Regions from separate parts of the Paenibacillus sp. J31R109 genome, predicted to be linked through region 2. Evidence: riboswitches for the same ligand, from Rfam matches in the RefSeq annotation. Region 2 holds a riboswitch; each other region holds the start of a gene.
What was found. Region 2 has a riboswitch for cyclic di-GMP ahead of AC58QT_RS18145 (hypothetical protein). Riboswitches for the same ligand answer to the same signal wherever they lie in the genome.
Positions count from the first base shown of each region.

Region 1: another riboswitch for cyclic di-GMP. It lies ahead of AC58QT_RS27360 (PilZ domain-containing protein); the one in region 2 lies ahead of AC58QT_RS18145 (hypothetical protein).
Region 3: another riboswitch for cyclic di-GMP. It lies ahead of AC58QT_RS28485 (diguanylate cyclase domain-containing protein); the one in region 2 lies ahead of AC58QT_RS18145 (hypothetical protein).

Region 1 covers NZ_JCAUAR010000015.1:15,267-19,609, forward strand. The annotation lists gene AC58QT_RS27340 (DUF1648 domain-containing protein) at 1-278, shown strand, start outside; gene AC58QT_RS27345 (DUF1697 domain-containing protein) at 294-545, shown strand; gene AC58QT_RS27350 (hypothetical protein) at 520-855, shown strand; gene tadA (tRNA adenosine(34) deaminase TadA) at 860-1,318, opposite strand; cyclic di-GMP riboswitch class I at 1,573-1,659, shown strand; gene AC58QT_RS27360 (PilZ domain-containing protein) at 1,728-2,519, shown strand; gene ychF (redox-regulated ATPase YchF) at 2,598-3,698, shown strand; gene prfA (peptide chain release factor 1) at 3,732-4,343, shown strand, end outside.
Region 2 covers NZ_JCAUAR010000006.1:287,728-292,070, forward strand. The annotation lists gene AC58QT_RS18140 (exopolyphosphatase) at 1-338, opposite strand, end outside; gene AC58QT_RS18145 (hypothetical protein) at 487-792, opposite strand; cyclic di-GMP riboswitch class I at 912-1,005, opposite strand; gene AC58QT_RS18150 (MDR family MFS transporter) at 1,121-2,344, opposite strand; gene AC58QT_RS18155 (TIGR01777 family oxidoreductase) at 2,537-3,427, shown strand; gene AC58QT_RS18160 (glutathione peroxidase) at 3,498-3,992, shown strand; gene AC58QT_RS18165 (DUF1450 domain-containing protein) at 4,054-4,275, opposite strand; gene AC58QT_RS18170 (iron-sulfur cluster assembly accessory protein) at 4,275-4,343, opposite strand, start outside.
Region 3 covers NZ_JCAUAR010000016.1:77,341-81,683, forward strand. The annotation lists gene AC58QT_RS28480 (spore germination protein) at 1-492, opposite strand, end outside; gene AC58QT_RS28485 (diguanylate cyclase domain-containing protein) at 571-2,241, opposite strand; cyclic di-GMP riboswitch class I at 2,310-2,402, opposite strand; partial or broken gene AC58QT_RS28490 (malate:quinone oxidoreductase) at 3,138-4,343, shown strand, end outside.

The DNA of each region.
Region 1 (4,343 bases), on a different contig from region 2:
ATGTTGGCTTGACGCTCTTAAGCAAGGTCCCTCACGTGTACAATTATCTAACTGCTATTACCGCTCAGAATGCCCGAGGGCAATACCAGAATGCGCGTTTGCTCATCCATAGTATGAAGACGATAATCCTCATTCTGTTTATGTTTATTGAGTGGTCTATTATACAGAGTGCAAAAGAAGGCAATGCGGAGCTAAATTTATGGGGGTTAGGCTTCATCCTGTTGATACTGTTTGGCACGATCATCTTCTTCCTCATACGTTCCATACAATTGAAGTAAGGGAGGCATGTCACAATGACGGTTTACGTAGGTTTTCTGCGCGGGATTAATGTAGGAGGCAAAAATAAGATCAAAATGGCCGACTTGAAAAAGACACTAGAGGCCATAGGATTAGCACACATACAGACGTATTTGCAAAGTGGCAATGTGTTGTTTCAATCGGAGGAGCCAAGTGAGTCACTAAGACCACGTATTGAAAAAGCAATTAGCGATGCGGCTGGCGTAGCGCCTACCCGTTATTTTGCGCACCGCAGCGGAGCTAGCTGAACTTGTAGGGAATTGTCCTTATGACGCAGATGACTTGTCCGAAGGGGAGAGCATTCAAATTTCCGTACTAACGGAAGAAGCCCCGCCGACATTCACCGACATCTTATCCAAGGGACAGAGTGAAGTCGATGAGTTTCAGATACAGGGCTGCACAATATATTTTCTGTTTCGGCAAAGTGTGTTGGATTCGAAGCTGGCGAGCAACATTCAGAAACTTGGCGATCGCACGACGACGCGAAATTGGAATACGATGAGCAAGCTGGTAGAGTTAGCCGAGGCCTTACAGCCAGGACACACTTCAAACGGCTGAACGCCTACGCTTTTCCCCGTAATTTTCGAAAGAACTGCGTTAACATCGTTGAACATTCCTCTTGCAAAACGCCACTAACCACATCGACACGATGATTGAATCGGTCCTCCTGCAGTAAGTTCATCAACGTCCCAGCGCAGCCAGCCTTCGGATCCACTGTTCCGTAAATCACCTGCGGTATTCGTGCTTGCACGATGGCACCTGCGCACATCGGACAAGGTTCCAGCGTCACATAGAGCTGGCAGTCGAGAAGGCGCCAGGCTTGCAGATGCTCGCTCGCTTGTTTAATAGCAATCATCTCTGCATGTGCGAGAGGATCTAGGGTGGTTTCGCGTAAATTATAACCGCGGCCTATGATTTGACCTTGATAGACGACGACTGCGCCTATCGGTACTTCACGGATGGCTTCAGCTTTAAGCGCCTCGCCAATCGCTTCTTGCATCCAGGGGATATGTTGATCCACAGGGGGACACCTCGCAATAATAGTTTATCCACATGTGCATAAAAATCCGAACAGATATTCGTTGTTAACAAGCTGTGGATAACAATGTGGATAACTTATAAACCTGTGGATATTCATTCCACTACACATTCATACAATAAAAACATCGCCCATGCAAGGATTTTAGTTGAAAGAAATATCCAGGCTACGTATAATGGTGGTAATAGTGGGTCTTTTAGACCATAAACAAAGACTAAATTGAATAGCATAGCAGGGTTCGACAATAGCAAACTTGTTGAAAAGCAAGGACGCAAAGCTGAGGGTCTACGGTTCTAAGGAACTATGACAGCCTGGTTACCGAAAATCGATGCTTTTTTTTGATTAAGGTATAGGCTGTTCCCTTTCATATTGAAGAGGAGCAGTCTATTTTGTGCGGAATTGTGCTGTGGAATCCATTCGTCCGATAGAGGGAGAGGTGAAGGTGAGCATGGCGATGAATCAGGATACTTTGAAACGGTATGGGAGCAAAGAAGGATTTGACGCGGAAGTATTAATCGATTCTAGGGCTGTTTTAGCGAAGGATGATTTTGTGTCTACAGGTATCCTTACCTATGCACAAGGCGATATCATGGAGATCGAGTTGCCGGAATATGAAGTGTTTCAACTTGGGGATAAGGCCAAAATGACGCTATACACCAAATCGGGTCTTTTTGTTCTTGATACGACAGTCGTGGCTAGAGAGCCTGGTTCGCTCATTGTGATTAATCCCCCGGAGAATCGAAAGAAGTTTTCGGAGAAACGGGAGTTCCCGCGGGTGAATGTGAAAAACATAGGACAAATTTTTGGGTTTCAGAATATCCAACAGAAAGAACAGTATCAGCTTGAACAAGCCATTGAGATTTCAATAAAAAATATTTCGATGAATGGACTTGGTTTCACGATTAACGATAGTTCCATGATTGATGCCATTCTACATAAAAAATGTCAGTTACAAGTACAGCTCGATTTAGGCTTCGAAATGCCTTGTATGTTGGAAATTATAAGGAAAGAAAAGCAAGAGGGCAGCTACTACTACGGAGCTAGCTTCGAGAGCGTTCCTGCGGAACAAAGCAATGCGCTGCGCGGTTTTATTCTGCGAAATCAGATCCAAACCTACTTCGAACAGAAGCGGGATGAAGAGTACAAAAAAGCATTGGAAAAAAAGTCTGGAGCTAATCAATAGCTTGCAGGCTTTTTTTTGCCCTCCAAGTACTATATAATAAGAAGGATGATCTTCGAAAATTAAGGAGTTGTAACGACAATGGCTTTGAAAGCAGGTATCGTCGGTCTACCGAACGTAGGAAAATCGACATTGTTTAATGCAATTACACAGGCGGGGGCAGAATCTGCGAATTATCCGTTCTGTACGATCGATCCGAATGTTGGGGTAGTAGAAGTACCAGACGAGAGATTGCAGAAGCTGGTAGAAATCGTTGTGCCTAAGAGCATCGTGCCGACAGCATTCGAATTCGTTGACATTGCGGGTTTAGTTAAGGGTGCGAGCAAAGGCGAGGGCCTTGGAAATAAATTTCTAGCACACATCCGCGAAGTTGATGCGATTGTGCATGTTGTCCGTTGTTTTGAGGATGATAATATTACTCACGTTTCTGGGAAAGTCGATCCGATTGGCGACATCGAGACGATTAATCTTGAATTGATTTTGGCAGACATTGAGTCGGTTGATAAAAAAATCGAGCGTTCACGCAAAAACCTCAAAGGCGGCGACAAGAAAGTGGTAGCCGAAGTTGAGTGTTTGGAACGTATCAAAGAAGCCTTATATAATGATATGCCAGCACGCAGCTTGGATTTGACAGACGATGAGCGCCTTCTAGTTCGCGATCTTCACTTATTGACGATGAAGCCAGTGCTTTACGCGGCAAACGTTAGTGAAGATGAAGTTTCAACTGCGGATGACAATGCATACGTTAAAATTGTGAAGGAATTCGCAGAAAAAGAAAACAACGAAGTTGTTTCTATTAGTGCGAAGGTTGAATCCGAAATTGCTGAGTTGGAAGACGAAGAAAAAGCGATGTTCCTGGAAGAGTTGGGACTTCAAGAGTCCGGCTTGAATAGATTGATTAAGGCAGCTTACCGCAAACTCGGTTTGTACACGTATTTCACAGCTGGGGTTCAAGAAGTTAGAGCATGGACGATTCGTAAAGGAACGAAAGCTCCGCAAGCAGCTGGCGTGATTCATACGGATTTTGAACGTGGATTTATTCGTGCAGAGGTTGTTTCTTATCACGATTTAGCTGCTGCTGGATCCATGGCAGGTGCGAAAGAAAAAGGGCAAGTACGCCTTGAAGGTAAAGAGTACGTGGTAAATGACGGCGACGTTATGCATTTCCGTTTCAACGTTTAATTATTAACAAAAATAAGAAAGGAGTGATCCCCTATGTTGGATCGACTTCAGTCCATTGTGGACCGCTATGACAAACTAAGCGAGTTATTGTGTGACCCGGATGTAACGAGTGATACGAAGAAACTAAGAGAGTATTCCAAAGAGCAATCTGATCTTCAGGAGTCTTACGATGCTTATAATGAATATAAGAGCGTGAGCGAGCAACTTGCTGATGCGAAAGTGATGCAGAATGAGAAGCTAGATGATGAGATGCGCGAAATGGTTAAAATGGAGATCGACGAGCTTAGCGAGCAGTCTGCTAAACTCGAAGAACATCTTCGCATCTTGATGATGCCGAAGGACCCGAACGATGATAAGAACGTCATCGTGGAAATTCGCGGAGCGGCAGGCGGCGACGAAGCTGCACTGTTTGCAGGCGATCTCTACCGCATGTATACGCGTTATGCGGATGCGCAAGGTTGGAGAACGGAGATTTTGGATGCTTCCGTGAATGATTTGGGCGGATTTAAAGAAATTATTTTCATGATTACGGGTAAAGGTGCTTATAGCAAGCTCAAGTTTGAGAGCGGTGCGCACCGTGTTCAACGTATTCCAGTAACGGAATCCGGTGGACGAATTCATACATCTACTTCTACAGTTGTTGTT
Region 2 (4,343 bases):
TTGTCCACACCTTGCATAATATCGTCGATATCTCCGAAGGTTTCTTTACCACCATAATAATCATAGACCACCCGCGCAGCGCTTGGCGCAATCCGAGTTTCCCCTTTAAACGTTACCGATTCACCCAAGCGTGTCAGCTCACTTGTATGATGATCAAACCATAATCCGCAGCCTGGGACATACGGCACATTGGCCAAAATATCGTGCTCATTCACTTCAATAAGACCGTCCTGCATATCTTTGGGATGGACGAACTTCATTTCATCCACCATGTTTAATTGTTTGAAGAGCATCGCGCATACTAAACCATCGAAATCGGAACGTGTGATCAATCTCATGCCATGCATCCCCTTTTGAGATAGTTCTTAAGAACTACGAATTATGATGATCATATTATATCAGCTAGTGTCGATATGTGACAATGAGAAAATCACTCGCCGCTTCATTGAGCTGCTTTCTTTTTTCAATAAAAAAAGAACGATTCACCTAGATAGGTTGAACCGCTCTCAATTTGGAGGACATGCATTGAAATAGTCTAGTTAAAAAACCTTCGATTTGAGCCATTGGGGGTATTTTCACGGACAGCTTAACTTCGCCTTTCCAGTAGAAAATGAGAATGCTATTGTTTCTTCCATGAAACATTTCGACATCCCAACAGGCTTCGTTCAATGCGTATTCTTCTCGGTTAATCATGAGCTTAGGTCCATCCGTGGATGGCACCAAACGTGCAACATGGTTACCGCATAATGATGTTACTTTTTGTTCCTCCTGCAATTGCTCTTCCGATTTCATGCCGCGAGGGCCTCCTTTGTTCAACTTGTTCCATTGGTTTTCATTTGCTTCGCTATGACAGAGAAAAAACCCCACCGTAGTGAACCGACTAGAGGGGTTCTAATGTGAATTCCCAATCGTTCGGCGGCTGGCTGGCTGCTTGTCCTTTTCAGGAGAAGTAAAGCCCCTGTAGCTTTGCGTCGCTGGCTTTCGCCAGCTTTGCCTTTATCGAGATGACGTACTGAAACTGATTAGATGAAGCGATAACACTAGACATCCTATACTCTCAAGGATAAGGGATGACGATTCCAATTCGAATAGTTCGGAGGAACTATTTTTACGAAATCCATCAAAATGTTTGCATTTTCGACGATATTTTTACCGGATTTTGACGTTTTGTGCCTTTCCAATAGAAAATCGACCCCACCAAAGACAAAATTGCGATTGCAAGAAAGAGCGATTGACCTCCATAGGACACCAATAAAAAGCCGCCAATCCATGGCCCCATAAAATGACCGAGGTTCGTTAACGTTTGAGCACCGTAGTAAGTTCCTCGCATATTTTCCGGCGCAAGCTTATCGATTAACATGTTCGCTGCTGGATAATTGAGAATTTCACCAAATGTGAATATAGCCATTGAAATAATGAGCCAAATGAGTGTGTGTGAGAAAGCAAAACCGATATCCCCTAAAGCGAACATTAGATTCCCTACGACAATCGCTGTTAATGGCGAATACTTCTCCGCCCATTTCCCAAGCGGTATCTGCATAACAATAACGACAATGGCATTGGCGCTCATGAGAATGGCAAACATTTTGACACCATCAGCAAAGTCCCTCTGCAGGTACTGCGACAACGTGACCATCACTTGAGAGTAGCCAATTGCCCCAATAATGCCCCCGACAATGTACAGACGGAAGGTCACATCCTTACGAATGACTCCCCATGCAGAACTGAAAGTCACAATCGCTTTCTTCTCGCCTTCAATTTTCTTAATGCCGAACTTGATAAGTAGAGCGTACAATGTGATGCCATAAATTAAATAGATAATACCCGTTAGCAAGAAAGGCAAAGCACCATTCATTGTTGCAAAGAAGGCTCCCAGCAATGGACCTACGGCCACACCGATGTTAATGGCCATGTACCGAAGTGAAAACACCTGCCGCCTCTTAGATAGCTCTGTAAGATCTGCCATTAAGGCTTGCGACACAGGCTCATAGAACGAGCGGCAAAGACCATTTAACATATTAAGCAGCATAAATAGGACTGGTAATTTCACAACGCCGAACCCCAGGAATACGACTCCCCAACCAAAGAGTGCCGCGAGCATGATCACCCGTCGTCCAAAACGGTCAGACAAGGTGCCACCGACAAACCCGCCGAATGTACCAGCTAAAGCGCCCATACCAATGACAATTCCAATGAGCCCTGGGCTCATATCTGAATGCTTGGCCAAATAAATGGCTAGGAAAGGTAAACTCATGGAGGACGCAGCCCGGGCCATGACCGTACCTAAGAGTAACGTATGTACGATAGGATGATAGGATTGCAGAAAATAACGTATACGATTCATAGACGATGACTCCTCTCGCTGACATACGAATTACCCAAGGGTTAATTAATTGACGCCGAATTTCAATTATACACGAAAAGCGCAGATTGTGTCGTAATTTCGCACTGGGAATTTCCACTTTTTCAAAGCATATGCTGACAGATGGTATTTATTGGGTGTACGTTTTATAATGGCGATATGGAGGTGTTAGCGATGAAAATAGCGATTACAGGTGGCAGCGGTTTTATTGGAAAACGCTTAATAACTTACTGGTTAGAACAAGGTCACGAACTTATTAATATATCACGCTCATCATCGAAACAGATTCCTGGTGTCAGAACGATAACCTGGCAGGAGTTAGACAAAAATACGAGTCTGCTTCAAGGACTCGATGCCATTGTCAATTTGGCTGGAGAATCCATCAGTCAACGTTGGACAGCTGCGGCTAAGACTCGTATTGTTCAGTCTCGTTTGGAAGCTGCAGCACATGTAGCTAAGCTAGTCGCCAATATGAACCCAAAGCCTAAGGTCGTAGTGAATGCATCCGGGATGTCTTATTACGGCATTTCGGAGACAGCTACCTTTGACGAGCGAAGTCCTCATCGACGTACAGATTTCTTATCTGATGTCGTCAAGCAATGGGAGGCTGCCGCTGATCTTATTCAAGGAACACGCCTCGTGAAGGTTCGGGTTGGCCTTGTTTTGGATAATAAGGAAGGGGCTTTCCCCAAAATGGCTCTGCCCTACAAGATGGGCGTCGGGGGTACTGTCGGAAGTGGCAGGCAATGGGTATCGTGGATTCACATTGAAGATATGGTTCGACTGATCGATTTCTGTATTCGGAACACATCTATAGAAGGTCCAGTAAATGCTACAACTGCGCAGCCTGTTACCAATAAAGATTTCGGACGCGAGATGGCGAAAGCTATGCGAAGACCGAATCTGTTTCCAGTTCCGGCTTTCTTGATGAGGTTGATTTTCGGTGAACTGTCTGTGCTGCTATTGGAAGGTCAGAAGGTGATTCCGCGGGTTTTGCAGGAGAATGGATTCGAATGGCGTTTTCCAGAGGTAGCTGGTGCGCTAAGAGATCTGGTAAAAAAATAGCTTTTCATTCAAATTAAATTTGTGTACAATTAATTTGCGTGAAATAATAGTGACGGAAGGTTGTGACCTAATGAGCGTACATCAATTTCAAGTGAAGACGATCCGCGGTGAAGAGAAATCCCTCTCCACGTATAAGAATCAAGTCCTGCTCATTGTCAATACAGCAACGAAATGCGGATTTGCTCCTCAATTCAAAGGGCTTCAAGAGCTCCATGATACGTACAAAGACCAAGGATTTAGCGTTCTAGGCTTCCCTTGTAACCAATTCAAGGATCAAGAGCCAGGCGATGATGCGCAGGTTGAGCAGGCCTGTCAGATTAATTTCGGTGTTAATTTCCCCCTTTTCTCCAAAATCGAGGTCAATGGTGCGGGAACTCATCCGTTATACCGTTATCTGAAAAGTAAAGCATCGGGGCTATTCGGCTCGGGGATCAAATGGAATTTCACCAAATTCCTCGTAGATCAGGACGGAAATGTGATCAAACGCTTTTCCCCAACCACGACGCCGCGCAAAATTGAAAAGCAAATTCAGAAGCTCCTTGAGAAGTCCCCCGTTCATGCTTAAGCCTACTTTCAAAAAATAGTAAAAAAGCATCCTGTCCAATTGGACGGATGCTTTTTTACTACTATTTAACGTATTTCTTTGCTTTCTCGATCGCTTCGTCTTCCGTTGCGCCTGTAATGTAGCGGCCATTAATAAATATAAATGCGAACCGCGAACATGGACCGCAATACGACTTGCACGCAACCTTGACTTCTGTATCCGGTGCAATCGCACTTATTTTGGCAAGTGCTGATTTCACCTTCATGTGTTTGCATTTATCACAAATGCGAATATCATTCGGCATTAGTGGTCTCCGTGGTTCCCCTTGCTTGGGTTCGTGATCATGAAGCCTTCTTCTGGTGTGTAGAAGTA
Region 3 (4,343 bases), on a different contig from region 2:
TTTGTCATAAAGAACGGTAACGCGCGTGTTCGAAATTTGACCAATTGTATGCGTTTCTACGCAAAGGGATGGCGCATTATAGCGCATCCGAACGAGGCTAATATTTAAATCCAAGTCTTCAGTTAAGGCACTTTGCGGTCCTTGAATCGCGACTTCGACCTGAACGGTGTCGGGCTTGTCCTGAAATTTCCGTTGTACATCGTATCGATAAACTTGATCTTCAATTTGAAAAAGGACAGCCCCTTTAAGCAGCAAAGGTGTCCAATGATCAGATTGATCCACTACCCCAAAGGCTGGATTCGCGTTAAGCATCCGTTCGAATTCTTCCGGATTAAAGCAATAGGAGTAAGGAACGGTCAATCCATTTTTGATTAAAGCAAGATCGCAGAGAGACGGGAAGTAGATCACTTCCATCGGCATATAGCCGTTGTCTAGGGTGTCATAGAATAGGTCAGCTGGATTGTTCAATTCAGCACGGATTTGTTCGATCATGCCAATTCCCCCAATTCCCTTACATTACCATGCGGTTTAGCGTGCCCTGAAAGGGGGGAGAATAAACAGAAGTGGAGGTTATCCTTGCAAATATTGTTCAAATCCAGTTCGCTGCGAATATTTCATTTGTATGCCTGGCTTATAAAATTGATAATTGTTTCGACCTAACTCTTTGGCGGCATACATGGCTTGATCGGCATGTTTAAGCAACTGCTCTAAGGTTTCTCCATCGTTGGGATACATGGAAATCCCCAAATTTGTAGATACGAAAATATCGCCAATGTCCATACGGAAAGGTATTTTTAACAAGGTAATGATGGTTTGAGCTTGTTCGATGAGGGTTACTTGATTCCCTTGGGGAAGTAAGATGACGAATTCATCCCCGCTAAGTCGGAAGGCGGAGCCCTTCTCAGGTAAGCAACTCGTAAGTAAGGAAGCAAATTTATGTAAGGTTTGGTCTCCAATCAGGTGACCGAAATTGTCATTGATCCATTTGAAGCGGTAAATATCTAAATACAACACGCCTAAGGTTTCCTGATGTCGCTGAGCATAGGATAGTGCTAGTTGGAATTGCTCATTAAATTGATTGCGATTGGGCAATCCAGTCAAATGATCGAAGTACGCTAACTGATGTATGAGTGCTTCGGATTTTCTTTTTTCAGTTAAATCTCGGAGGTAGGCTGTGAAAATGGTTTTTCCACCATACATCATATTCGTGATGATAATTTCTGCAGGAAAGGTTGTGCGATCAGCGCGGTATGCCGTAATTTCAAATCGTTTGCCGATGACGGAATCAGCCTTTTGACTTATTAGTTGATACAATAAAGCAGCATCTTGTCCATTTTGATCGAACGGGAAGAGAAGATCGAAAAACGTACGTCTCAGCGCTTCTTGGCGCGTGTAACCGAAGATCGTTTCTGCCGCAGGGTTGAATTCAATAATCCAGCCTTGCGATTTAAACATGAAAATACAATCGATAGCGGATTCCAAAATTGAAGCTTTGAGTGCAATCTGTTCGGCTAGTCGTCGATCAACGGATAACGAACTAATGAAGCTGATTGCAAAGATGAGCAAGGCTCCGAAGGCCACATACATAGCTACAACGTAGAAGTCCAATTCCATATTCATCGCATTGCTACTATGAGAATGAGTTTCTGTAGGGAACGACATGTCAGCAGCTACCATGCCCATATAATGCATGCCAGTAATTGCGGCACCCATAATGAAAGAGCTCGTTAACAGTCTCTGATGATTGCGTTTAAAAAAGAAATAAAGTGCTGTGATGGAAGCGAAGATGGCAATTACAATAGATAGTGTGAAGGGTAGGGGTCTGTACTGGATCGTCACATTTTGTAGAGCTGCCATACCGATATAATGCATGCCGCTGATTGCGAGTCCCATGATGGTACCCCCAATAAGGAAGCTAGAGCGAATCGAACCGGCTTGAAAGGCCACAAGGAGACCAATCAGCGCCCCACCGACCGCCACAAGAACAGAGATACTGACGATAGATATATGATACGTGATGCCACTAGGCAAATGATAAGCCAGCATCGCGATGAAATGCATAGACCATATGCCTACACCCATGACAAGGGCACTACACAGAATCCAACTTTTCTGGTGCCATCCGACTGAATTGGACACTTTCCGAGCTAAATTCAAAGCCGTGTAAGACGAGAGCAACGCAATGACGAAAGAAAGCAAAACAAGGACATAATTATAACTTTCCGCTTGCGAATGATGCATGAGAACCCTCCTACCCATTTCCCAGAATAAAAAAAGGATCATCCCGAATAAAGGATCATCCCTAGTTATTCGGCAACCTGTCAACCATAGCATTCGGGTAAGGAATGCGTTAGGCCATGGCTTTGCGTCTCATCGTTTCCGATGATTTGCCTTTTCAATTTGATCGTACTTACAGGCATAATACCCACTAAATCTATTACTATTTAACCATTATAGAGTAGGGAAAAATTAACTGTATATAGCGATAATTGCGGGCTTTTGTCGAATTCGATAAAGAAAGGTAAAGTCGACCCAGTTATTTACTTTATAGGTAAAATACAAGGATTAGTCCACGATTGAAGTGGCTAAGCCGATAGCTGAGGTGTGGCAGGGGATGGCATCAGGTACATGGACGCAGGCTTTCATAGGTGAATGTTTCATGCCTTTCATTTTGTTTTATTGATGATAATAATAATTTATCAATTTAATAAAACATAAAAATACACATTACCATTAGTAGGGTGTATTCTAGTTAGTAAGCAAAGTACTTTATGGAGGAAATGATAATGGTAAAGAGTACTGGTTAACCACGAGCGCAATCGCAAAAAAGTGAGGGGAATTCGCAATTTTTTTGAGACGCGAAAATTATTTAATTAGAATTTGGGCATACTTGTATTGCTAATAATTGGATCGGTTCTCTCCTCTACCCCATTCTACCTTGGAAAGCCTCGTCATATTATGACAAGGACATGAATTCATGCCCATGAGTGTAAGACTTCTTCAACGCACTTCTTGTCGTATGGCTTATAACTATCATATAATAGTAAGTAATAATTTTCGTTTGGCTTATTAATGATCTGGAAAAGGTGTCTCATTAGGCCGCGACCGGGCTTGCTGTAACGCTTAAGCAGGCGCGCCTTTATCTTTTCTGCAAACTTCAGGGTATAAGGATGGTAAAAATGAGCAACAGACAAACTACAACAGACGTCATTTTGATTGGTGCTGGCATCATGAGTGCGACTTTAGGTACACTTCTGAAAGAATTAGTGCCGGAATGGGAAATTAAAGTTTTTGAGAAACTTGAAAATGCTGGTGAGGAAAGCTCTAACGAATGGAATAATGCGGGTACGGGCCACGCGGCACTGTGCGAGCTTAACTACACGTCTGAAAAACCAGACGGTTCTGTAGATATAAGTAAAGCAATCCAAATTAATGAACAGTTTCAACATTCTATGCAGTTTTGGTCTTATCTTGTAAAGGGCAAGCTTATCGAGGATCCTCAGGACTTTATCATGCCACTGCCTCATATGAGTATGGTTCTTGGGAATCAAAATGTATCGTTTTTAAGAAAACGCTATGAAGCCATGTCGAAAAACTCCTTGTTTAAAGGGATGGAGTTCTCTGAGGATCCCAAAAAATTAATGGAATGGATTCCACTCATTATCAAGGATCGTCCATCCAATGAACCGATCGCGGCAACCAAAATTGACTCCGGTACGGACGTTAACTTTGGCGCTTTAACGCGTATACTATTTGATCATCTAAAGAAGAAAAACGTTGATATTAAATATAAACACAGTGTTGATAATCTAAGACGTACTGGTGACGGTTCGTGGGAATTGAAAATACGCAATATCAACAGCGGCAGTGTTGAGCGCCATACGGCTAAATTTGTATTTATCGGCGGTGGAGGTGGGAGCCTGCATCTTCTGCAAAAATCCGGTATTCCTGAAGGCCGAAATATTGGAGGCTTCCCAGTTAGCGGAATATTCATGGTGTGTAATAATCCAAGTGTTGTCGCGCAGCATCATGCCAAAGTTTATGGCAAAGCGAAGCTCGGAGCTCCGCCAATGTCTGTACCGCATCTGGATACGCGATTTATCGAAAATAAAAAGTCGTTATTGTTTGGACCTTTTGCCGGGTTCTCACCAAAATTTCTTAAAACAGGTTCCATGTTTGATTTGGTAACTTCAGTTAAACCGAATAACTTAGTGACGATGTTGTCGGCAGGTGCCAAGAACATGTCACTGACCAAATACCTTATCGAGCAAGTTATGTTATCAAAAGAGAAACGGATGGAAGAACTACGGGAGTTCATCCCTAGCGCCAAAAGCGAAGATTGG